DNA from 4 places in the Synechococcus sp. N5 genome. Region 4 is predicted to be linked to each of the others. Evidence: predicted binding sites of a transcription regulator. Region 4 holds the regulator's gene; each other region holds the start of a gene.
The links. Region 4 encodes NtcA, which controls nitrogen genes in cyanobacteria. Its sites were predicted from a motif close to GTANCNNNNGNTAC; they were not measured.
Positions count from the first base shown of each region.

Region 1: a site for NtcA is predicted at 3,939-3,952, ahead of DXY03_RS07090 (circularly permuted type 2 ATP-grasp protein). Genes of this name have one in related genera too.
Region 2: a site for NtcA is predicted at 4,872-4,885, ahead of urtA (urea ABC transporter substrate-binding protein). Genes of this name have one in related genera too.
Region 3: a site for NtcA is predicted at 2,981-2,994, ahead of DXY03_RS01375 (DUF4278 domain-containing protein). Genes of this name have one in related genera too.

Region 1 covers NZ_UCNI01000006.1:326,267-332,070, forward strand. Annotated here, with positions in the region: gene DXY03_RS07075 (hypothetical protein) at 11-502, shown strand; gene DXY03_RS07080 (transglutaminase family protein) at 490-1,389, opposite strand; gene DXY03_RS07085 (alpha-E domain-containing protein) at 1,362-2,357, opposite strand; gene DXY03_RS07090 (circularly permuted type 2 ATP-grasp protein) at 2,351-3,826, opposite strand; gene DXY03_RS12740 (hypothetical protein) at 4,028-4,153, shown strand; gene DXY03_RS07095 (sodium:solute symporter family protein) at 4,143-5,573, shown strand; gene DXY03_RS12745 (hypothetical protein) at 5,591-5,719, shown strand.
Region 2 covers NZ_UCNI01000006.1:339,136-344,939, forward strand. Annotated here, with positions in the region: gene ureC (urease subunit alpha) at 1-1,423, opposite strand, end outside; gene DXY03_RS07140 (urease subunit beta) at 1,427-1,747, opposite strand; gene DXY03_RS07145 (urease subunit gamma) at 1,758-2,060, opposite strand; gene DXY03_RS07150 (urease accessory protein UreD) at 2,079-3,014, opposite strand; gene ureE (urease accessory protein UreE) at 3,120-3,572, shown strand; gene DXY03_RS07160 (urease accessory protein UreF) at 3,569-4,240, shown strand; gene ureG (urease accessory protein UreG) at 4,240-4,845, shown strand; gene urtA (urea ABC transporter substrate-binding protein) at 4,955-5,804, shown strand, end outside.
Region 3 covers NZ_UCNI01000001.1:241,550-247,353, forward strand. Annotated here, with positions in the region: gene DXY03_RS01360 (hypothetical protein) at 520-870, opposite strand; gene DXY03_RS01375 (DUF4278 domain-containing protein) at 2,800-2,901, opposite strand; gene DXY03_RS12535 (hypothetical protein) at 4,091-4,336, shown strand; gene DXY03_RS12670 (hypothetical protein) at 4,431-4,565, opposite strand; gene DXY03_RS01390 (hypothetical protein) at 5,159-5,644, shown strand; gene DXY03_RS01400 (hypothetical protein) at 5,751-5,804, opposite strand, start outside.
Region 4 covers NZ_UCNI01000006.1:28,627-34,430, reverse strand. Annotated here, with positions in the region: gene pth (aminoacyl-tRNA hydrolase) at 1-465, shown strand, start outside; gene DXY03_RS05585 (DUF3146 family protein) at 465-722, shown strand; gene DXY03_RS05580 (resolvase) at 700-1,146, opposite strand; gene DXY03_RS05575 (DUF3084 domain-containing protein) at 1,143-2,294, opposite strand; gene ntcA (global nitrogen regulator NtcA) at 2,322-3,038, opposite strand; gene rph (ribonuclease PH) at 3,097-3,840, opposite strand; gene DXY03_RS05560 (cob(I)yrinic acid a,c-diamide adenosyltransferase) at 3,986-4,585, shown strand; gene dcd (dCTP deaminase) at 4,585-5,178, shown strand; gene thyX (FAD-dependent thymidylate synthase) at 5,189-5,804, opposite strand, start outside.

The DNA.
Region 1 (5,804 bases), 300 kb from region 4:
ATCCATCGACATGTTTGAACTGCTGGCCTACGAGCGCTTCCGCGACACTCCGTCGGTTCGTTTTTTCGACGTCACCGTGGACACCTCGAACGCGCGCGACCTGGTGATTCACAGCGGCCCCGCCGTGTCGCCCCCCAACGATCCGGAGAGTGGAGCCTGGCAGTTCTATCTGCATCCTCATCAGGAAGACAATCTGCTTGCGGCCAGTGGCGGCAGAACCTTCTTCCTGGTGAATCTGGCCTGGGAACAGCCGTTCCACATTGTTCGGCTCGAGAGCGGTGGTGACATCCTTCGCATCCCTCCTGGCACCTTCCACCGTTCGATCTCCGATCCCGATGGTTCCGTCGTTCTGAACCAGGCGGTTCGTGAGGAGGGTGCTTCTCTGGTGCGTGAATTCCGCGTCTACAACAGCGCCGAGATCCCGGCCTTGATGGCAGCCACCCACAGCTCGGCGCCGAAGCCCCAGTTGCACGGGGTGGAACCGTTGCTTCAGGCGGCTTGAAACAGGTTGCGTGAGGAGGTTTCCGTTGTGGAGGCTTCTTCGGTGATCTGAATTTGCCAGGTCAATTCACTGTTTGTTCCTGGGGGGCCGCTGAAGCTGCCGCTCACGGCTGCGGTGAGTTCCGGCTTGGAGGAGGTGGCCAGCACCACATAGCGCTCGTTCACTTCCATCCCCGCACTGGGGTCAAAGCCCCGCCAGCCCGCTCCCGGCAGGTAGACCTCCGCCCAGGCATGCAGGTCGTACTCCTTCGGAGCAGGCTGCTGCAGTTGATAGCCACTCACGAAGCGGGCGGGGAGACCCACCACGCGGCAGCAGGCCACCATCAGCATGGCCAGATCACGGCAGGAGCCGATCCGCTCCCGCAGGGTTCGACCCGCCGGCCAGGCGGGGCCCACATGGCGTTGGGTGTATTTCACCCGCTCCTGAATCAGCTCAATCAGTTGCTTCAGAAAAGCCAGGGTCTGCTGGTTGCTGCCCATCAGGGCTTCCTGGGTGAGGTCGATGGCCGCGGGTTCGTGCTGGCCGTTGGGCAACCAGCCCTCCAGGGCCCCCTGAAGGTCGCTGTTGAGATGGCCGCGTGGGTAGGGCAGGGGTGGTTCCAGACCGTTGAAGCAGCTTTCCAGCGGGGGTGCTGGCCGGGTCTCCACCAGGCTGCGGGCTTCAAAGACCAGTTCATCGGTGCTGCCGAGAAAACGGAGCCGTTGGATTTCATCGCCGCTGGCGGCCACCAGTTCCCGACGTTGCTCCGGTTCCGGCAGCACGCTCAGCTGATGCTCCAACAGGGTCTGAAACCCCTGCCCCCGAGGCCTCAGACACAGGCGATGTTCCCCCAGGACAACAGGGGCGTCATACCGATACGTCAGGCGGTGAACGATAAAAGCACGCATGCGGGATCGGTGGGGGTGGAACGGAGGTCGGCGCTGGTGAAGTAGCGGGTCTGGATCAGGTTGTGGAGTTGGTTGAGGTCCTGCTGAAGCTGGTCAATGGCTTCATGCAGACCGGCTTCGATCAGGTTGTCGATCCGCACATAGCTCCAGCGGGCGAGGAGTTGTCCGCGCAAACAGTCGAGGTCATCCGGTGTGTCTTGGTTTGGCTGCTGCTGGATCTGTTGCAAGGTGTCGCTGATGCCCTGCAGGCAGTAACGCACCGAGCGAGGAAAGATGGGGTCCAGCAGCAAAAAGCGGGCCACGGAGGCAGGGCTGATCGCGTGCTGCATGCTCTGTCGGTACATCTGATAAGCCCCCGCTGTGCGCAGCAGGGTGATCCATTGCAGTTCATCCAGCACGCCGCCCACCTCCTCAGGAGAGGGCAGCAGCAGGAAATATTTGACGTCGAGGATGCGGGAGGTTTTGTCGGCCCGTTCGATCAGACGTCCCAGCTGACTGAACAGCCAACTCAGATCACGGCTCAGGGTGGTGTCGGTGATCCCGTACACGAGCTGGCAGCCGCGGCGGATGATCCGCAGTTGCTCCTGCACCGGTTCCCGCCAGATGTCTTCGTCGTCCTGCAGGCTCCAGTGCAGATCATTGATCTGCTCCCACATCTCCGTGGTGATCACATCCCTGATCTGCCGTGCGTTTTCCCGGGCCATCGCAATGCAACTCACGATGCTGTTGGGATTGCTGCGGTCCAGCAGCAGGAAGCGCACCACCTGTTTGGGCGTGGCACCGGGGTAGGCCGTATCGAAGCGGTGGCGATCTCCCGTCACCTCCACCAGCGGCAGCCACGGTTCGGCGCTGCCCGGAGGACAGTCCAATGCCATCGCTTCACTCACTTCCAGAAAGCGCGAGATGTTTTCGGCCCGTTCCAGATAGCGGTTGATCCAGTAGAGCGAATCGGCAACGCGACTCAGCACGGCATTGCCTCCTGGGCTTGCGGTGCCGCCATCCGTTGGTCGTCGACGATCCAGGTGTCCTTGCAGCCGCCGCCCTGGGACGAATTCACCACCAGCGAGCCCCGCTTGAGGGCCACGCGGGTCAGTCCGCCTGGACTCACCCAGCTGCTTGTGCCGCGCAGCACGTAGGGGCGCAGATCCACGTGGCAGGGGTAAAGCTCACCGTCACTGAGGGATGGCACGGTGGAGAGTTGCAGCGTGGGCTGCGCGATGAAGTTGCGGGGATTCGCACGGATCTTCGTGTCGAAGTCCGCCAGCTCCGTTCGGCTGGCCTGGGGGCCGATCAGCATTCCGTAGCCTCCGGCTTCCGCCACTGATTTCACCACCAGTTGCTCGAGGTTTTCGAGCACATAGCGCTGATCGTCTGGCCGGGCACAGAGGTAGGTGGGAACGTTCTCGATGATCGGCTCCTCATCGAGGTAGTAGCGGATCATCGCCGGCACGTGGGCGTAGATCAGCTTGTCGTCGGCGATGCCGGTGCCAGGGGCGTTGGCGATGGCGACCCGTCCTTGCCGCAGCACGTCGATCAGGCCCGGCACCCCCAGCATCGAGTCCTTGCGGAACACGGTGGGATCAAGAAAATCATCGTCGATGCGGCGGTAGATCACATCCACGGGTTCCAGGCCATTGGTGCTGCGCATCCACACCCGGCCGCCTTCGCACACCAGATCGCGCCCCTCCACCAGGTGAATGCCCATTTCTTGAGCCAGGTAGCTGTGTTCGAAATAGGCGCTGTTGAACACCCCGGGCGTCAGGATCGCCACGCGGGGGGTGTCACTCCAGGGCGCCAGGTCTTGAAGGGTGCGCAGCAGATGGGAGGGATAGTCGTCGATCGGTTGAACGGCACGGCCTTCGAACAGGCCAGAGAACAACCGTTTCATCACCCGACGGTTCTCGAGGAAGTAGGCCACCCCTGAAGGACAGCGCAGGTTGTCCTCCAGCACCCGCCATGTGCCCTTGCCGTCGCGGATCAGGTCGAGCCCGGAGATGTGGCACCAGCGGTTGAGGGGCAGGCTGATGCCATGCATCTGAGGTCGCCAACCGGAGGAACTTTCAACGTCTTCCCGTGGGATCACACCGTCGTTGAGGATCTGCTGGGGGCCATAGATGTCAGCGAGGAAGCAGTCGATGGCTTCCAGGCGTTGCAGCAGTCCCTTCTCCAGGGTGATCCAGTCGCTGCGGCCGATCAGCCGAGGCAAGGGATCGAAGGGGAGAATTCGTTCGCTGCCTTTGAGCCCGGAATCGTTGAGGCGGAAGGTGGCGCCGAGGCGACGGAGCAGCTGGCTGGCTGAGGCATGGCTGCGGTTGAGCTCGGGCAATCCCATCTGCCCCAGTGATGCGAGTAGTGGGGCCAGATCTGCGCGTGGTGTGGCCGTTTCACCGCAGAAATATTCGTCGAAGCCGACTGTCGGTTTGTAGTCGGTGAACATCCTGATCGCACAATCGAGGTTTATCCAATGCGTCGCCCCACTCCACTTCGGGTGGTGGTTGCTACACATTCCGCAATTTCAGGTAAGAAGACGCTGATCGCCTGTTGTTTGGGTATCCGTAGGCACCTGAATCGAGGGCACAGGGCCAGGGCAGGGTGCCTCCTTTGCTTATCTGTTTCTGGAGTTCAAACGCTCTTCGCCTTGGATGAATTGCTCTGGGCGCGACTGATCTTTGCCCTTGGTGCCGTTGTGACTGCGGCGACGGTGGTGATGATTCTGCGCGGACACATGTATTGGAACCGCATGGGGTCGATGGATGTCCGCTGACTCGGTTCCCTTCCTTCAGCCCGGGATCGCCTGGGCGTTGGTGGTGCTGTTCTCTGTTCTCTGGGTGGCGCTGGGGATTGCCTGGGGCCGGCGTGGTCAAGGCAATGCCGACGACTACATGCTGGCGGGGCGCAACATCGGGCTGGCCTTGAGCACGGCCACGTTGATGGCCTCCTGGGTCACCGGCAACACCACCCTGCTCGCTCCTGAATTCGGCTACAAAACTGGCCTCTGGGGCATGTTCAGCTATGCGCTGGCCGGGCTTGGCCTGATTCTGTTCGCCCCCCTGGCCTCCCGGATCAAGCAGTTGATGCCCAACGGTCGCACCAGTGGCGACTTCATCCGATTGCGCTACGGACGCCTGGCCTGGTGGGTGTTCATGTTGATCACCGCGATCTACACCCTGGGCTTTCTGATGACCCAGGCGATGGGTGCTGGCCTGCTGCTGCAGGCCCTTTCAGGCTTTGATTACCACGTTGGAATGGTGGTGGTGATTGGTGTTGCCACCGTCTACACCCTCTTCGGTGGAATGCGGGCCGTGATCGGCACCGATTTCATTCAGTCGCTGTTGATCATGGTGCTGCTGGCGGTGGTGGCGGTGCTTGCCTTCCGTCAATTCCCGATGCCCGAGGTGCATGCCTCATTGCTGGCCCGGCATCCCGATCGGCTTGATCTGCTGCTGCCGGCGGGCTTGTTGATCGCCTGGAATTCCGCCCTCTTTTCGATGGGCGAGGTGTTTCACAACAACATCTGGTGGTCTCGTGTGTTCGCTAGTCGGCGCTCGGTGGTGATGACCTCTTTTGTTTTGGGGGGCATCGCCTGGATGAGCGTGCCGATGGTGACGGGCTCCATCGGACTGGTGGCCCTGGCCCGTGAGTTGCCTCTCGAGCAGGTGAACATGGTGTTCCCTGTGATGGCAGCCGATCTGCTTGGGGCGGGCGGCGCAGCTCTGGTGTTTGTGGTGGTGTTTGCCTCACTCACCTCCACCCTCGATTCCCTGTTGGCATCCACCGCCGATCTGTTGGCGGAGGATGTGTACTTCCGCCTGTTGCGGCCTCAGGCCAGCGACCTGCAGCTCAAGCAGGCGGCGCGGCTGATGGTGGTGGGACTGGCCGTCGTCACCCTGGCGCTGTCCTGGCCACGGCTGGATTCGCTTGCGTCGGTGCTGTTCTTCACCGGTGCCCTGGTGGCCTCCACGGTCTGGCCTGTGGCCTGCGGTTTGTACTGGCGTACAGCCAACCGCACGGCTGCCATTGCGGCCATGCTTGCCGGCAGCGTTGTGGGCCTGCTCGCCTATGGGCTGATCGCGCCTTACTGCGCTGCTGTGTTTTCGGCGGCCGTGTCGGCGATTGTGATGCTGATGGGCAGTCAGTTCTGGCCGGAACGCTTCGACTTCACCTTGTTGCAGGAGGAGGGATGATCCAAATGCTTCCTTTGATGGCTGGCCTTGTTGGTCTCTCTGGCTTTCAGTTTTTGCTGGTGGCCAGTCAGTTCGCCCTGGTGCTGTCGGTGCTCGTGCTGCTGCTGATCTGGTGGGTGGAGTGGCGGAACGGTCGTGTGTGGTGAGGTCTGCGCGGATGGGTAACGCAATGAACGTTTTTTCCGGATCTTTGCTTAAGAAGCTGCTTCTTCGTGGACGCAGCAGTGTGGT
Region 2 (5,804 bases), 310 kb from region 4:
CGTGCACCGGGCCTGGGGTGGGAATCGAGGCGTTGGCATCGCCCATCTGGGCCCAGACGATCGAACCCCCCTTCACCACCAGTTCCGGGCGAATGCCGAAGAAGCCAGGCTTCCAAAGCACCAGATCGGCGAGCTTGCCGGTTTCGATCGACCCCACCTCGGTGCTGATGCCGTGAGCCAACGCCGGGTTGATCGTCACCTTGGCGATGTAACGCTTGAGGCGGTGGTTGTCGTTGCGAGCGGAATCTTCCGGCAGGGCACCGCGCTGCACCTTCATCTTGTGGGCGGTTTGGAAGGTGCGGGTGATCACCTCGCCCACGCGGCCCATGGCCTGCGAGTCGCTGGCGATGATTGAGAAGGCGCCGAGGTCGTGAAGGATGTCTTCGGCGGCGATCGTTTCGCGCCGGATCCTCGATTCGGCGAAGGCCACATCCTCGGGGATCTTCGGATCGAGGTGGTGGCACACCATCAGCATGTCGAGGTGCTCCTCGAGCGTGTTGCGGGTGTAGGGCCGGGTGGGGTTGGTGCTGCTGGGCAGCACGTTGGCCTCGCCGCAGATCTTGATGATGTCCGGGGCATGGCCGCCGCCGGCGCCTTCGGTGTGGAAGGTGTGGATGGTGCGTCCCTTGATGGCGGCGATCGTGTCTTCCACGAAGCCGGCTTCGTTCAAGGTGTCGGTGTGGATGCACACCTGCACATCCATCCGATCGGCCACCGACAGGCAGGCATCGATGGTGGCGGGCGTGGTGCCCCAGTCTTCGTGCAGCTTCAGGCCGCAGGCACCGGCGCGCACCTGTTCTTCCAGCGCTTCCGGGGTGCTGGCGTTGCCTTTGCCGAAGAAGCCCAGGTTCACCGGCAAACCTTCGGCGGCTTGGAGCATCCGTCCGATGTGGAAGGCGCCGGGGGTGCAGGTGGTGGCATTGGTGCCTGTTGCCGGTCCGGTGCCGCCGCCCATCAGGGTGGTAACGCCGCTGGCCAGGGCCGTTTCGATCTGCTGGGGGCAGATGAAGTGGATGTGGGTGTCGATGCCACCGGCCGTGAGGATGTGGCCCTCCCCAGCGATGGCTTCGGTGCCTGGGCCCACCACGATCGTCACCCCTTCCTGGGTGTCGGGGTTGCCGGCTTTGCCGATGCCAACGATGCGGCCGTCCTTGAGGCCGACATCGGCTTTGACGATGCCCCACCAGTCGAGGATCAGGGCATTGGTGATCACCGTGTCGACGGCGCCCTCGGCTCGAGGGGTCTGGGATTGGCCCATGCCGTCGCGGATCACCTTGCCGCCGCCGAACTTCACCTCATCGCCGTAGACGGTGTAATCCTTTTCGACTTCCAGAATCAGATCGGTGTCGGCCAGGCGAACCCTGTCGCCGGTGGTGGGTCCGTAGGTCTCGGCGTAGGCCTGGCGGGAGATGCGGTAGGGCATGGGTCAGGCGTCGAGGGGTCCGTTGATCTGGCCGTTGAAGCCGATGACGCGTCGCGCACCGGCGAAGGGAATCAGGTTCACGTCGCGGCTGTCGCCGGGTTCGAAGCGGATGGCGGTGCCGGCGGGGATGTCGAGCCGTTGACCGCGGGCTGCGGCCCGGTCGAACTGCAGGGCGGCATTGGCTTCGGCGAAATGGAAATGGGAGCCCACCTGCACCGGCCGGTCGCCGCTGTTGGAGACGCTCAGTGTGGTGACGGGTCGGCCTGCATTCAGCTCCAGTTCACCCGGTTCGGGGAGCAGTTCGCCTGGGATGAGAGGTGCCATGGGTTCTGCCTCAGCGAATCGGGTCGTGCAGGGTGACGAGCTTGGTGCCATCGGGAAAGACGGCCTCGATCTGCACCTCATGGACTAGCTCGGGCACGCCTTCCATCACCTGGTCCTGACGCAGCCAGGTGGTGCCTTCCTGCATCAGCTCCGCCACGCTCTTGCCGTCACGGGCACCTTCCAGCACCAGAAAACTGAGCCAGGCCACCGCTTCGGGGTGGTTGAGCTTCAGGCCACGGTTCAAGCGCCGCTCAGCAAGCAGTGCCGCGGTCACGATCAGGAGCTTGTCCTTTTCCTGGGGACTGAGATGCATGGCGAAGCTCGGTCTTCTTCAGTGTGTCTCCGCTGCAGCCTCGAAAGCGTTCACAGTGGACGTTTGTCGGCGCAGAGGCTGTTCCTGCAGGGGCCATACCCTGGGGATGCGAGGCCGTGTCAGCCCCCGGATCGTTCGCGTTCGCTCCCAGATCCGGCTGAACCAGAAGCGGGCATCACGGCTCGACTCGCCGGAATAGCGGGCGATCAGGCCCTGATTCAGGGCGCCGCAGCGCATTGTGCCCGTCAGGCCTTCGCTGTCGGCCCGCGCTCCCTCTAGCAGTGATGTTGTTGTTTCGGCACCCATGGCCATCGGTGCGGCCCAAACCAGTGTTCCGAATACCGGCGCGCCTCCCAACCCATGCGGGCTGTCCAGGCTGGCGCCGCCGAGCTCCACTCGATCCGCCAGCTCCCAGGTTGAGCTGTTGCCTGCGAGGCGCTGAATGGTGAGGCTCGAGCGCCACCGTCCCTGCTGCAGGGTTTCGCCGGCGGCGGTTCGGCCTAAGCGCACGATCTCTGCACTGAGAAAGGAGGCGTCCTCGGGCAGGGTCACCGTCAGCTGCTGCTCGAACAGGGCATCGGCGTACAGCACCAGTTCCTGCGGCAGCCATTCGAAGTCACTGCCGCTGGCCAGTGAGCAGCGCACCTGTTGATGGGCAAAGCAGCCCTCGGGTTGCAGGCGGCTGCGGCCGATCGACCCGTAAACCTTCTGCGCCGCCACGCTGGTGATCAGGCCGCGGCTGTTGGCCTCAAGCTTGAAGTCCAGGCTGAGTTGATCGCCTCCCACCAGGCCTCCGGCGGTGTGCAGCACCGGCAGCTCGCAGCGTCCGTCTTCACCGCGTTCACTGCGGAGCAGTTTGAACGGAGCCGTGCAGCCCCCCTGGTGTTTGGTGCTGCCGTTGGTGGCATGAAACTGCAGGTCGCAGCGGCCGTGCCAGGGGTCGAGACGTTGCATGGCCTCACGCTCCGCCGCCACCGGCTTCAACTCTGTAGCAATGCACACCAAAGCGCTGCTGATTGATCGGCACGCTTTTGTTGTGGAACTGGAGAGGAGCTGCTGGTGACGGATGCGGTGGTCGTGTTGGAGCAGCGCCTTCAGAACAGCAGTGCCACGGCCACTCTTCAGTTGCCGTTAACGGCCGAAGAGCGCACGGTGCTGCGGGGCCGTCGCACCACCTCCTGCGGTCGTCCGGTGCTTCTGCAGTTGCCCCGTGAGGGTTCTCTCCAGCCCGGTGACTTGTTGGGGGATCAGTCCGGTTCGACCGTTGTGGAGGTGACGGCAGCGCCGGAGGCGTTGCTGCGGGTGCAGGGATCGCATCCCCTGGAGCTGTTGCAGGCGGCTTATCACCTGGGCAATCGCCATGTCGCCCTGGAGCTGCATGAGCAGGAGCTGTTGCTGCCGGAGGATTCCGTTCTCGCCACGATGCTGGAAGGCCGTGGATTGACGGTCAGCCGCTGTCTGCAGCCGTTTGCCCCCGAAGGCGGTGCCTATGGAGGCCATCAGCACGGATGACGTCCCTTGCGTTGCTGCAACTGGTCAGCCCTGCCCTGCCCGTGGGTGCCTTCAGCTATTCAGAGGGGCTGGAGGTGTTGATTCAGGCGGGCTCCATCGCCGATGAGCAGGCCATCCAGGTTTGGTTGGAGGCTGAACTTCAACGGGGCGCGGTGCGGCTGGAAGCCGCGGCATTAAGGCCTCTGGCGGAGGCTTTGGTGGGGTGGTCCACCCAGGCCGATGCGGCGGCCAAGGGGCGCCTGATCGATCTTGATGGTTGGCTGTTGGCCACCCGCGAGGCCGCGGAGTTGCGAGCGCAGCAGCGTCAGATGGGGATGTCGCTGCTGCAGTTGATGTCGGATATGGGGCACGACCTGCCTGAACCTGTGGCCCTGAGCTGGCCAGCGGCCTGGGCCTGGGCTGCTGTGCGCTTGTCGGTTTCAGGGGGAGACATGGTGGAGGGGTACCTCTACGGCTGGGTTGCCAATCAGCTCAGTGCCTCGGTGCGGCTGCTGCCGTTGGGTCCCTCCCGAGCGCAGGTGCTGCAACAGCGGCTGCTGCCGCTGATTGCCTCCCAAGCGCAGCAGCTCCAGGCGGCCGATCCCCAGCAGCTCTGGAGCAGCGGTGTGGGTGCGGGCATGGCGCAGCTTGCCCATGCTGAGCTGTATTCACGCCTGTTTCGAAGCTGATGAGCAGCAAACTGCGCCTGGGGGTGGCGGGCCCTGTGGGATCCGGCAAGACCGCACTGGTGGAGGCCCTCTGTCGCCGCTTGCGCGATGAGCTCCAGCTCGCGGTGGTCACCAACGACATCTACACCCAGGAGGATGCCCAGTTCCTCACCCGTGCGGGTGCCCTGGATCCAGAGCGGATCCGTGGCGTGGAGACCGGTGGTTGCCCTCACACAGCGATCCGTGAAGACTGCTCGATCAACCGAGCTGCCGTGGCGGAGCTGGAGACGCAGTTTCCGAATCTCGATCTTGTTCTGGTTGAGAGCGGCGGCGACAACCTGGCGGCGAGCTTCAGTCCGGAACTGGTGGATCTCTGCATCTACGTGATTGATGTGGCGGCAGGCGACAAGATCCCCCGTAAAGGAGGGCCTGGCATCACCCGCTCTGACCTACTGGTGATCAACAAGATTGATCTGGCTCCCCAGGTTGGTGCCGATCTTTCAGTGATGGAACAGGACACCCGGCGGATGCGGGGAGACCGGCCTTGGTGTTTCACCAATCTCCACAGCGGCGAAGGCCTGGAGCAGGTGGTGGGGTTCCTGTTGCAACAGCTACCGAATCGTTGATCCGCTGCTGCTGGGCTCGCTATTTAGTTCTTCTTGATACCAAAGCCAGGACGCGCTGATCCGTACCTTCCATCAGCTGCCGTCAGGCACATTCCTGTTTTGGAACACCATGAGCTCTTCTCTCTCTAAGCGTCTGTTCGCCGGCATGGCCGCGGCATCGCTGGGCCTTGCCGTGACCGCATGCGGTGGCGGTGACAAGGCTGCCAACGTTGACTACGACGACAGCGTCACCGTCGGCATCCTGCACTCGCTGACCGGCACCATGGCCATCTCCGAGTCCACCCTAGTGGACACCGAGAAAATGGCGATCGATGAGATCAACGCCGCTGGTGGCGTTGAAGTTGATGGCAAGAAGTACAAGATCGAGTACATCGTCGAGGACGGTGCCTCCGATTGGCCCACCTTCGCTGAGAAGTCCAAGAAGCTGATCGACCAGGACCAGGTGCCCGTGGTCTTCGGTGGCTGGACCTCCGCCAGCCGCAAGGCGATGCTGCCTGTGTACGAGTCGAAGAACGCTTTCCTCTACTACCCGATTCAGTACGAGGGTCAGGAGTGTTCCAACAACATCTTCTACACCGGTGCCACTCCGAACCAGCAGTCGGAGCCTGCCACCAAGTTCATGTATGAGAAGTCGCCTGCCGCTGGCAAGCCCTTCTTCCTCGTGGGTTCGGACTACGTCTTCCCCCGCACCTCCAACACCATCACCAAGGAACAGCTCAAGTCCCTGGGTGGAGAAGTGGTCGGTGAGGACTACCTGCCCCTGGGCAACACCGAGGTTGCTCCGATCATCGCCAAGATCAAGAAGGCCCTGCCTGACGGTGGTGTGATCATCAACACCCTGAATGGTGACCAGAACGTCGCCTTCTTCAAGCAGATTCAGGACGCCGGCATCACCCCCGATAACGGCTACTACGTGATGAGCTACTCCATCGCGGAAGAGGAGATCAGCACCATCGGTT
Region 3 (5,804 bases), on a different contig from region 4:
TCTTATTTACAACGACAACTCACCACTAGCTCTGGTCAATCAGTCATTTCAATAGACATAGACTTAGTAATAACTATCAGTGTCAACAGTGCAGCTTATTGATGACGACTCCCCGAAGGTGCCTAACCCTGCGGATGACTCATTGAGCAGTCCTCAGTCACGGCGCTATTGGCGCGAACAGGGTCCTTTTGAGCCAAATCAACGTGGGTCATCCGAAGGCGCATTGATCCTCTAGACATTGGTTGTCAAAACATTGGACATTTAGAGACATCGGGAGACAGAGCAATGCAACTCATGAGTGTGAGTGCCGCTGCCAGGCACCTTGGGTATAAAAGTCGTTCACAGCTGTACAAGCTGATGAATGACGGCTGGCTGGATGCACATGTGCACATTCAGATGCCCAGTGGGCAGCGTTTGCTTGACGTTGATGGGTTGCAGAAGACTCTGCAGGGCTTATGCCAGTGGCGAGTAGACAGCGTTTTCCTTAGGCGTTAACGATCAAGCTGCAGGGGTTTAGGACTATTTCTGCTCTTCTTCTAAGCGTTGACGATGCAGTGGAAGAGCCCCCCAGATGAAAGCTTCTTTTTTACTGATTGTGCCTTGGTTGGCGCATTCAATCTCAGCAGCATTCTTGTCTGCCCAAGTAATACTTTCCAAGTCTTCAAGCTTGGTGTATTCGCAGTAGCAGTGTGCTGTAGCCAGATCTTCCATTAATTCTGCAGCCTCTCCCCACATGGTCATTTGGATGTCCATACAGGATTGGTGAAACTCTGAATACTTTGCGAGTGTCTCTGATTTATCAGTAGAAAGTTCTGGCTTTTCCTCTTTGTCATACCAACCCCCATCAAAGGCAATGGCTGGATCTGCCAAGACCAGTGAGATCAAGAGTAGTAGTAGTCGTTTCATGCCTTCATTTGTTGTTTCGGCATCTGCACCTGACGCTTGCTGCGTGATTCCTGGTGATTGCCGCTCGCCCTCTCATAGACCTTATGACCCGGCTTTCCTTCGGAGTTCATCGAGATCAACCTGTTGAGGCGGAAGCTTGTAGGAGCGTGCATAAGACCTTCTAACGATCCTCCTCAGCAGCAGGAAGGTCATTGCCATCAACAGCAGTAGAAGAGCTTCCACGACAACAGTGTGGCGCTAAATGTGGTAACCCTGATCAGGCAGATGGCGCTGTCAGCATCACTCATGCGATGAGGGGCCTGCCGTGACGAACGATCGAGGTCACTTCGTTAGTGGTCGCGTCAACCACCATGTAAGTGCACATCAGCGCCTTCGACTTTGTGCGGGCACACAGGTAAGCCCTGAATTCCGTTTGGAAGTAGAGCTCCTTGACCCAACGGTCGGGAGCTTCTTGCTTGACGACGTTGTACACAGTTTTTGCCTGGACCCTTGCTCTAGCAATGCCTTTGATGCGCTAGCCCAAACCACGGAATTTCCGCTGTTTAGGCACCAGCACTTATCCAACGAGTCGGTCATCTTCAGCCAGGATCGCTTTCCCTTTTGAAATCCTCAGCACCTCACCGGAGCTGCCTGGACTTTCGTAGATGACTCGATAGAGCCCGAAGAAGTTCAGCGATTTGGTGCGGGCATTGCTGAAGGCTTGGAACTCAGTCTTAAAGCACTGTTCCTGAACCCAAAAGTCGGTGCCGACGTTTCGCTCAACGCAAAACATGCTTTGTATCAACGTGGATACAGAGCTTGGTGAGTCTGCGTCCGTTTGCAAGCAATTTCAACGGGAGCTTTGGATTCCCGTTGTAGCTTTAAACAGCTGAGGCTTTGCCCTTCTCGATGACAGCAACCACGTCGTTAGTTGCCTGATGGACAACTCTGTAGTTGCAGCCTTTAACCTTCGACATCGTTCTTGCTCGGACAAAAGCTCTTAGCTCTGTCTTGAAGCACAGGTCCTGAATCCAACGATCGGGACCTTCTTCACGATGGATGCAATACACGGCAAAGTTGGTTTACTTAACTTCGTGCTAACACAGCCCGGACATGTCCGACAACATCAGGACACTATTGACCGTTTCGCTGAAAGCCCTGCGGTGGCCGTTATCAACGCCTCTACAGAAAAAGAAAAAGCCGCTCCTACAAGCGATACTTAAGGGGACGCTTCTAAGTAGCCAGACGGGAGTTCAGTCCACGAGTTCAGTGTCTTTGCGGACAAACCAGTCGTTCTCATCCGCGAATCTCTTTTCGATGCGGCGACGAGTCTCAACAACGTGTCGGCGTTGTGCCCACAATTCGCTAACGAACTTTGCGAGTCGTTCGCGTTGATCCCCAGGCTGGATTGGCGCCGATGGATCCTGCTCCGTTGTTTCTGGATATCCAGAGGTCATTTAGATCGGGATGGTTGAACTCAACCCTTAGCCAGATTTTTGGTTGGAGGCCATTTCCCAAAAAGAAACCCCGGAGGTGTCTCCGAGGTCGCTAATCCTTTCGGTTGATCCCCATCACCCGACCGGACTGGACAAAACTAGCCTCGTTGGACTCAGAAGTGCCAACAAATCCATATTCCGGACATAGTGCGGTGAAGTTCTGTACCGACTCTTAAGACACCAAATGTGGGGCTAGGCAGTGGCTAAGAGCTGGGCCATATTGTCAGTTCCCCCATCACCTGGCCCGATGTGCACGTCACAGCGGGTTTTTTTATGGCTTGAAGCACTAGTAGTAGTGCTTGCGAGGCATTTCGAGGCTCGAGGCTGCAGGCAGGGGGCCACTTGGTTTGTGGATAACGCGAGGCAAAAAGAAGCCCCCGCCGAAGGCAGGGGCTGGGATCTTCTGATTAAGCCTTGATCACTTGGCGTAAGAAACGCCGCGGTAGGTCAGAGCAGGCTTAGCGGAAGCGCCAGCCACTTTCTGCTGGTCGTACTTCTGGCCGCGATAGGTCAGGGTCATTTGAGGTTCCTCAGAAATCCAGGTCCCCGTTCCTTGGCCTGGTGATCTGCGCCTCGCAGAAGCGAGGTGAACGTTGTTGGTAGCGGTTGCTACAGCCCATTAATAGGGGAGGCGTCAACCCCTTTGTCGTTCGGGCGGATACACAGCGAGTTTTTGGTTGAAGCTCCGCTCCATGCATTCACCTCCCCTACCTATGTCGTGATGTCTTGCCCGTGGCGTTGGATCAGGTGAAGCCAACCGTTATCGACGTTTGAGTGCAAATGTCGTCGCCTACACCGCAATCCTTGTCCAATGTCGAGATATTGATTCCACGCGGCTGGGTCAGGCAGACCACTACGCGAGAACCACATATCAAGCCAGTTCAATGAGCCGAAGAGGAATCCACCCGCTGCTGATGGGTTTGGACAAACCGAAGCCCAAGCCACATTCCAAAAAACAGACAGATCTGAGTGGTTACGAGTCAGCCCAGAGAAAAAGGTTTCTGCGGGCTGAAATAGAAGAGGAAAAGCTGGCTGCGGCAGCCGGGCGCCGACATCTCCTCAAGCTGGAACGGCAAGTTGCATGATCGACGCCTGATGGCTTTTGGGCACGGGCTGGTAGGCGTCTCGTCGGTGGTCCGCGATACCACTGAACAGAGGTTCACGGAAGATTTTCTGGAAACTAAAACCTGTCCGAAAAGTCGCTGCAAAGTCCGGCGATAGCTCCCATATTTGGTGTCCAAGACCACCACTGCGTGACACCAGAGATTCGTCTTGGCAGCACCGGGAGAGCGACCTGGTAGCTGGCAGAAATAGCTCCCTTGGCACGAGCGATTGCCATGGGGAGTTTTCTGCGCTCTTCAAATCTCTGAAAAGAGTTAGTGCATTTGCAACAAGCGCCTGTATAGCGGCGAACTTGTTTAAGCGGATACCGCATCGCTCGGGGCGAACATGTTTCTCCTCGCGGTTCCGTAGTCCCGCATCTTTGATTCGGTAACGGCTGTTGGAAGTCAGCCCCACCGATAGAGGGGGCTGACGTCACGCAATTAGCCTGTTTCGGGAGCCCAGCCCATTACCTTGTGCCACGTCGTCTCGACTGTGGCGGTGGGTCAGGGGGTAGCCCCCTTGAGCAGCTCTCTGATTCAGCCACTGACCACTTGGAGCTCCCTCTGCAGGCATGGCTATAAAAAGGTTGCTCAGATGATCTGGACATGAAAGAAGCTCTCTTCGCACTGCTTGTAATCGCTTCAGCAACCCCTTCAGCGTGGGCTCAAAAGGAGATCCCTAAGGCTTCAGGTCATGACCAATGTCCTCTGGGTTACCTGAACACCCTCGACACGAATTGCGTCTCTCCCATTTATTACGAGGTAGCACCTACGAACGGCAAAGCTTGCAAGTCGGGCTGGATGAATATTGGCGCTGGCTATTGCAAGAAGAAAACACTAGGGATCTTTTGATTGGATCAACTTTGTTTTCTACGAAAGTAGCGGTTCAGATCTTAGAAGCTATATGCATTACAAGGTCAGCATTAACCCCGTGGATGGCGCCTGATTAGCTGGTTTCCCAAGTCACAATGACCGCCATGGCGGCGAAGAAAAGGAACGTCAACCAGTTCCCGCCAGCTGCGGTTACAAACATTGCCGCAATGAGCACCGCGCTGATAGCGACCTTTAAGCGGTCGTCCATACAAAGCTGATTTCTTTTCTCAGTCTGGCGTCAGTCGCTTCGGGAGACCAGCCCACTTCCTTCTGCCACGTCGGTTCCCACAGCTTGCACTTCTTCTTCAGGTGTTGGACCTGCCGCAATGGGGGGCACCACCTTGGACGGAGCTGCAGTGGATGACGCTACGCAACGTGATTGAGCTGGCTGAGGACAGTTAACACCTGCGTCGCGCTTTGGCTTTGAAGGCTCACCTGCAATGCAAGAAACCTTGCCTATTTCCCCATGTCAGTTAGGAATTGCTCCGGCACTGACGAATTGCAACGTTGGTGAGCCAAGGACTTGTAGGCGCTCTTCTCAACTCTGTTCAAGGATCTCCACTTCTCTTGGTCCAACCACTCTCTTAGAGCTGTATCGACACAGTTTTTGTAACCTTCATCTGGAACAAATCTCTCCCAAGCGCTAACAGGGTTTGCCGAGACCAGCAGAGGGGTGAGCAGCAGCATTAGCCGTTTCATTACACAAGGCTCGGTATGCCACCTAGTCTGGCTTAGAACTGGGGTATACCCAACAAGGACCGCAGCTTCCACGAGGCGCCAGAAAAGGCTGGTGGTGAACGGGTGCTGTACTCCGAGCAGCAGCGTTGCTTGTCAATTCCTTTTCTGCGTCTTTTAAAAGCAGTTGCGTTATTCATGCTGCTACCAACGTCGGCTTCTGCTGCCGACCTCAATGATCTGTATCGCGCCCTTCTACGCCATGGCTTCTCCATCGAGGAGCGACAGCCACCAGGTAAAGCCTATGGGCGATTTATTCCTTCTGAAAGACGACTTGAGATCTCCCCCTTAGTTCGTGAGCTGGGCATTGCAAGATCGGTATTTCTTCATGAGGCTGTCCATGCCGCTCAGAGTTGCCCCAATGGCGATCTCTCGTTAATCGGTGTTCAACGCAGAGTTGACCCAGTGGTCAACAGTCGGATCCAATATTTACTCCGTACGCATTACAAGCCCATCAACTTTGCTTTGGAGCAGGAAGCCTTTGTGATCCAAGGCCAACCAGATGCAGAAGAGATCATTATCACAGCTCTTAGCAATCGCTGTGTTCCCTAATCGACTGAGATAGAGAAAGGTAGGGCTACTGCGGTACAACGCTGTTGAGGCTTGGCAGGCGATGCAGAAGACGGGCTGGAGACGCTGCCCCCCGCCAGTGCGCTGATCAGATCAGGTCGTAGGCCCTCAATACCTGAACGCGAATGCCCCCAAGCTTTTG
Region 4 (5,804 bases):
GCCGATACAGGGGTTGGTGAGCAGCGGCTGCGCTTACTGATGCCTCAGACCTATATGAATGACAGCGGTCGTGCCATTCGTGCGGCTCTCGATTGGTTCGGCCTGGAGCCTCACCAATTGTTGGTGCTGGTGGACGACATGGACCTTCCGCTGGGTCGTTTGCGGTTGCGGGCCCAGGGCAGTGCCGGCGGGCACAACGGTTTGCGCAGCACCATTCAGCATCTCGGTACCCAGGGGTTCCCCAGGCTGCGGATCGGCATTGGTGCGCCGGCTGAGAACCCTGCCGAACGCCGCGCCCGAACGGTGTCCCATGTTCTTGGTCCGTTCAGCAAGGCGGAGCAACCCTGTGTCGGCGCTGTTCTCGATGCTGTTCTGGATGGGATTCAACGTCTTCAGCGCCAGAGCTTTGAGCGCGCTGGAACCTGGATCAACGGGTTCCGTTATGACCTGGAGTCGGTCGACTGATGCCGGCACTTCCGGCGACAACGGCTCATTTGCGGGTGCTCCGCCAGTGTTTTCAAGCCAAGTGCGTGGAGGGTGAAGTTTCTGCTGGAGGGTTTGAGTGGCAGTTTTCCTGGGCCTTTGATCGCGGTGAACTGGTAGTGGAGCCATCCCTGGGACGTGCCCTGATCGAGGATGCCCTGCGGCGGTTTCTTGTGCGTTCTGATTACAGGCTGGAACCGGGGGGTGATTACACCTTCATGGTCCGGGCCAGGTTCTGAGCGAGAACGTGGGATCAGGCTCAGGCCATTTCAGGCGGCATTGCAGGTGCTCCTCAAGCATCACCAAAGCTGCAACAGCATCCAGATCCACCGGTGGAATGCGCAGTCCTGCCGGCAGCATCCGTCGCCAACCTCGAGCCGGCCATAGCGCCCAGTAACGCTGTCTTGCCCTCAGGGTTGTTCCCTGCTCCTGAACCACGGTGAGATGGCCCAGCCGTTCCAGTCGCTGGATCCAGGTTCTGCTTCCCGTGCCATCGCCGATCAGGATGCGGTCGAGAGCTTGGTCTTGATTCCACTGCTCCAGCCAGGGTTCGACGGCCTCCGGGGCCAGCACATGCCCTTCGCGCACGAGGCCGAGCTGAAGATCGGCCAGCACAAGACCACATTTGCAGCGGCCTGGATCGAGGACGGCCACCCGTTTCATGGGGAGGCCTGAATGGTGACGACGACAGGATCGGCACTGTCGCTGACCCCTGCGGAAATCACGTCCAAGACCACGCTTTGGCTGGGTCCTTCCATAAGGGTCTGGGCCAGTTGGGAGAGGGCTGATCCATCGAACTGAAGGCCTTCGGTCAGGGATCCCCGCCGCTGCACTTCGGCATAGGCCGAGGCCAGGAGAAGGTTCAATCGTGTGCGAATGCCCTCTGGAGTGCGTTCATCCGGTTGCAGTGTGGTGGTGGCCAGCACGTCACCGCGTTGCGTCACCGGCCGGTTTGGACGCACCTCGGGGAAGGCGTACACCGCTGTTTCGCCCCGCAGCACGTTGGTGGCTGAGCGCAGCGAGATCACCCAGATCTCCGGTTTGCGGATGATCCTTTGCAGGCGTTCCACATCGCTGCGCGGAACGCGGATCAACTGCCGTTCGGGTGCTTCGCCAGGTCGCACTTTCCCGTAGGCGTTGAGATTGGCCTCCTGCAACAGCCTGTCGACAGCCTGTTTGGCCTGGTCCGGAGCATCGAGTCGAACCGTTGCTCTTGCCAAGGTCTGTCCGCTGCTGATCACCACAGATCCACGCCTCAAGGCGACCAGATTGCGTTCCAGTTCTTTGAGTTCCTGCTCACCGGCTCGGATGCGGCTGCGAACGCTGTTGAGTTCGGCTTCCGTGCGCTGGATGTCCGCATCGCGGGAGGCGATGTCCTGGCTGAGGCGTTCACGTTCGGCTTTGAGTTGGGCCAGCTCCTTTTGAAGAGGAGCGAGTTCGAGGCGCAGGGTGTTGGCCCGTTGCTGCGATTGCTCGAGCTCAATGGCGATCCGTTTGGTTTCTGTTTGGGTCTTGTCTCGTTCCCGCTCGGCTGCCTCCAGCTGCTGACGGCTGTCTTGGAGTTTCTCCTGCAGGGCATCCAGTTCAAACAGGCCAACCCGCAACTGCCGGCTCACCAGAAGCATCAGGCCAAGTGAGAGTGCGCTGATCAGGCTGCCGGTCAACACCGTGATCAAAACGGCGGTGCGCCGTGGGCGCATGCTGAACAAACTCAGTCGCGCTTTGCCGACGCGGCTGCCCAAACGGTCGCCCAGGGTCGACAGCACGCCCCCGAGCACCAACAGAACCAGAATCAGTGCCCAGCCGCTCATGGCTGCACAAGTCGGGCGATGGCAGGCCTAGCTGAAGCGTTTGGCCAGCGCGATCGGATCCAGAACCGTGATTTTCTTGCGGTCAATCTGAACCAAACCGGATTGACGCAAGTCTCCCAGCAGACGCGTGATTGTCACGCGTGTTGAGCCAATTGCTTCAGCGATGGCCTGATGGGACAGGCGCAGGTCGATGGTGATGCCCAGCTCATCTGCCACGCCGAAGTCCCTGCAAAGCACCAGCAGGAAGCTCACCAGTCGGGATGACATGTCCCGATGGGTGAGGGTTTCAATCATCGTCTCGGTCTGCAGAATCCGGCTGGAGAGACCCTGAAGCAAGCGCAGGCCAACGCTGGTGTCTGCTTCGATGGCGGCCTTCACGGAGGTCGCTGGTGCAGTCACCATTTCGACCCGGGTAAAGGCCACAGCGTGATAGAACCGGTCGGACCGTTGACCTGTCAGCAGTGACAGCACCCCGAAGAGGCTGTTCTCGCGGAGCAGGGCCACGGTGATCTCTTCTCCCGATTCGTAGACGCGGGACAGACGAACGGCTCCCCGGCGGATCAGATACACCCGTTCTGCGGGATCTCCGGGGAAGAAGATGGTCTTGTTGCGATCCACCAGTTCACTGCTGGCGCCATCGAGATCCCGGATGATCTCCAGCAGAGAACGGTTGGCGGGCTCTGCGCTGGGAGCTGGAGCCACCATCTGCGGGGCGTATCGGCTGAAACCTCGGCTACTGGTCATGACATCCCCCTTGTGTGGCGAAGTTACGGAGCCGGCGGTGGCCGCCATGTAGCGGTTATTACGTAACGCTGCTGTGCTCCTTGAAGGCCTGGCGTTGCGCCTGCATCAGGGATGTCAATCCCGGCTCTGCTAAATCCAGCAGCTCATTGAGTTGCCTGCGACTGAAGGGCGCACCCTCCGCAGTTCCCTGGATTTCCAGCAGACGGCCATCGCCGGACTGCACAACGTTCAGGTCCACCTCGGCTCGGCTGTCTTCGCTGTAGTCCAGATCCAGCAAGGCCTGGCCATCAACCAAGCCCACGGATACAGCCGCCACCTGATCGATCAGGGGTGATTGCTCCAGCACTCCCTGGTCCACCAGGGATCGGCAGGCTTGGTCCAGGGCGAGCCAAGCCCCGGTGATCGAGGCCGTCCGGGTGCCGGCGTCCGCTTGGATCACGTCGCAGTCGATCAGCAAGGTGCGCTCTCCTAGACGCTTCATGTCGATCACGGCGCGCAGGCTTCGGCCGATCAGCCGCTGAATTTCCTGAGTGCGGCCCGAGAGTTTCATCAGCTCCCGTGATTGTCGCTGTGGGGTGGATCCGGGCAGCAACCGGTATTCGGCGCTGAGCCATCCCAATCCTTCTCCCTTGCGCCAGCGGGGAACTTTGTCCTCTAAGCAAACGCTGCAGAGAACAGCGGTTCGGCCGGTGTGAACCACAAGGGAGCTCAAGGCAAACCCCATGGGATTCCAGGTCACCGAGAACGGTCGCAACTGCTGCGGGCGACGGCCATCAGTGCGTTGTTCAGGGGATTGGCTCATCGGTGGTGTGCAGTTCGTCAAGCCTCGCAGGCGGTTGGTTCTCGCACTGTCCAAACACCATGGGTGGTGTCAATCCCCTTGTGGAATGTGATCTCGCCGCTACATTCAAGGTCTTGCCGGGGTCGCCCGGACAGATGCTTCCGTGATGACCACAAGCCTCGCCGACCCCCAATCCTTCCAAAATTCCCTGGATCGGGATCAGCAGGCCTTGCAACGGGCGGGCCTGAGGCCCTTGCCTGCCGTCTCTGATCCGCCACCCCTACATCTGGTGGCTCCCGAAGGGCAGCTGCAAGTGCATACGGCGCCTTATCGAGGCAGTTTCGCCAGTGTTCTCAGCCAGGCCATGCGAGCTGCCGGCTTGGGCAGTCGTGTTCTGATCAGTCAGTTCCTCAAAGGGGGCGTGCAGCAGGGACCGGCCGGCCGGGTGCAGCTCTGCGGAGGCCTCGTCTGGCTGCGGCCGGAAGTGCCCCTCTGCCTCTCCTCGCCGGGGCATCCCGGTGGTGCGGAGGCGGTGGCTGAGGTTTGGTCCATCTGCCGTCAGCATCTGATCCAGGGAGATCTCGATCAGCTGGTGTTGGATGAACTCGGCCTTGCCGTGGCCTTCGGATACCTGGATGAGGCGGACGTGATTGCAGCCCTTGAGCAGCGGCCCGCTTCGATGGATGTGATCATCACTGGACCTGCCATCCCCGCCGGTGTGGTGGAGATGGCAGATCAAGTCACGGAGTTGCGCCGAGGTTTCTGATGCTCAAGTGCGATCGCTGGATCACTGAACAGGCCGGGCAGGGAATGATCGAGCCATTCCAGAGCGGTTTGGTCCGTCACCTGGAGCCGGAGCAGAAGCTGCGGCCAGTGCTGAGTTTTGGTTGCTCCTCCTACGGCTATGACCTACGCCTTTCTCCCCAGGAATTTCTGATCTTCCGGCATGTTCCAGGCACGGTGATGAACCCCAAGAGGTTCAACCCGGCCAACCTCGAACCCACTCCCCTTCATGAGGATGAAGATGGGCGATATTTCATTCTCCCGGCCCATTCCTATGGCCTCGGTGTGGCCCTGGAGAAGTTGAGGGTTCCCCCCAACATCACCGTGATCTGTTTGGGCAAGAGCACCTATGCCCGCCTTGGAATCATCGTGAACACCACCCCGGCAGAAGCGAGCTGGGAGGGTCACCTCACCCTTGAATTCAGTAACAGTTCTGGTGCTGACTGCCGCATCTATGCCGATGAGGGCATCTGTCAGCTGTTGTTTTTTGAGGGTGATCCCTGCTCGACCACCTACAGCGATCGACAAGGCAAGTACCAGCACCAACCGGAACGGGTGACGCTGGCCAAGGTTTAGTTCTCTCTGATTAGGGGGCCAAACGCGCCCGGTGCAGCCTGCTCTTCTCGTACCAGGCTGCAAATTCAGGGGCCCACTCCACCATGTGGGGCCACATCAGATCACAGAGCTGGCGAATCTCCAGCTGTGCATCGAGCTTGGCCCGCAGGTCCATGAAGTGCAGGAATGCCCGCAGGCTGAAGCTCACCACAAAATGCTGGCGGTAGTCGAAGGGAAGGATGCCGCGGGCGTGCTCCTCGGCGAAGCCCGCCCTGAGCAGATCCCTGTAGCGCTCGGCGGCGCTACGGCAGAGATCAAGATCCTGTTGGCGTAGTGCTTCGGTGTAGGTGTATTTCTTGCCCTGCCGATCGCTGTACTCGCCGATGGGCCTCAGATAGAACACCTCTTCCAGGTCCAGGGCTCCATCCGCTGCACGGCAGATGCGTTCACCGGTGTAGCGCATCGACTGCACATCGAAGCTCACCCCAACCCGGTGGGTGCGGGCCTGCTGCATCACCGAGTGCGGGAACCAGCCCACGTTCAGCACGATCTGTGCATGCTCCATCGGGCCGTAGTGGCCGCGCTCTCCAGACAGCAGGCGTTTCACACAGATCTCTCCAGCCCGCTGCTCATCGGGCCAGTTGGCA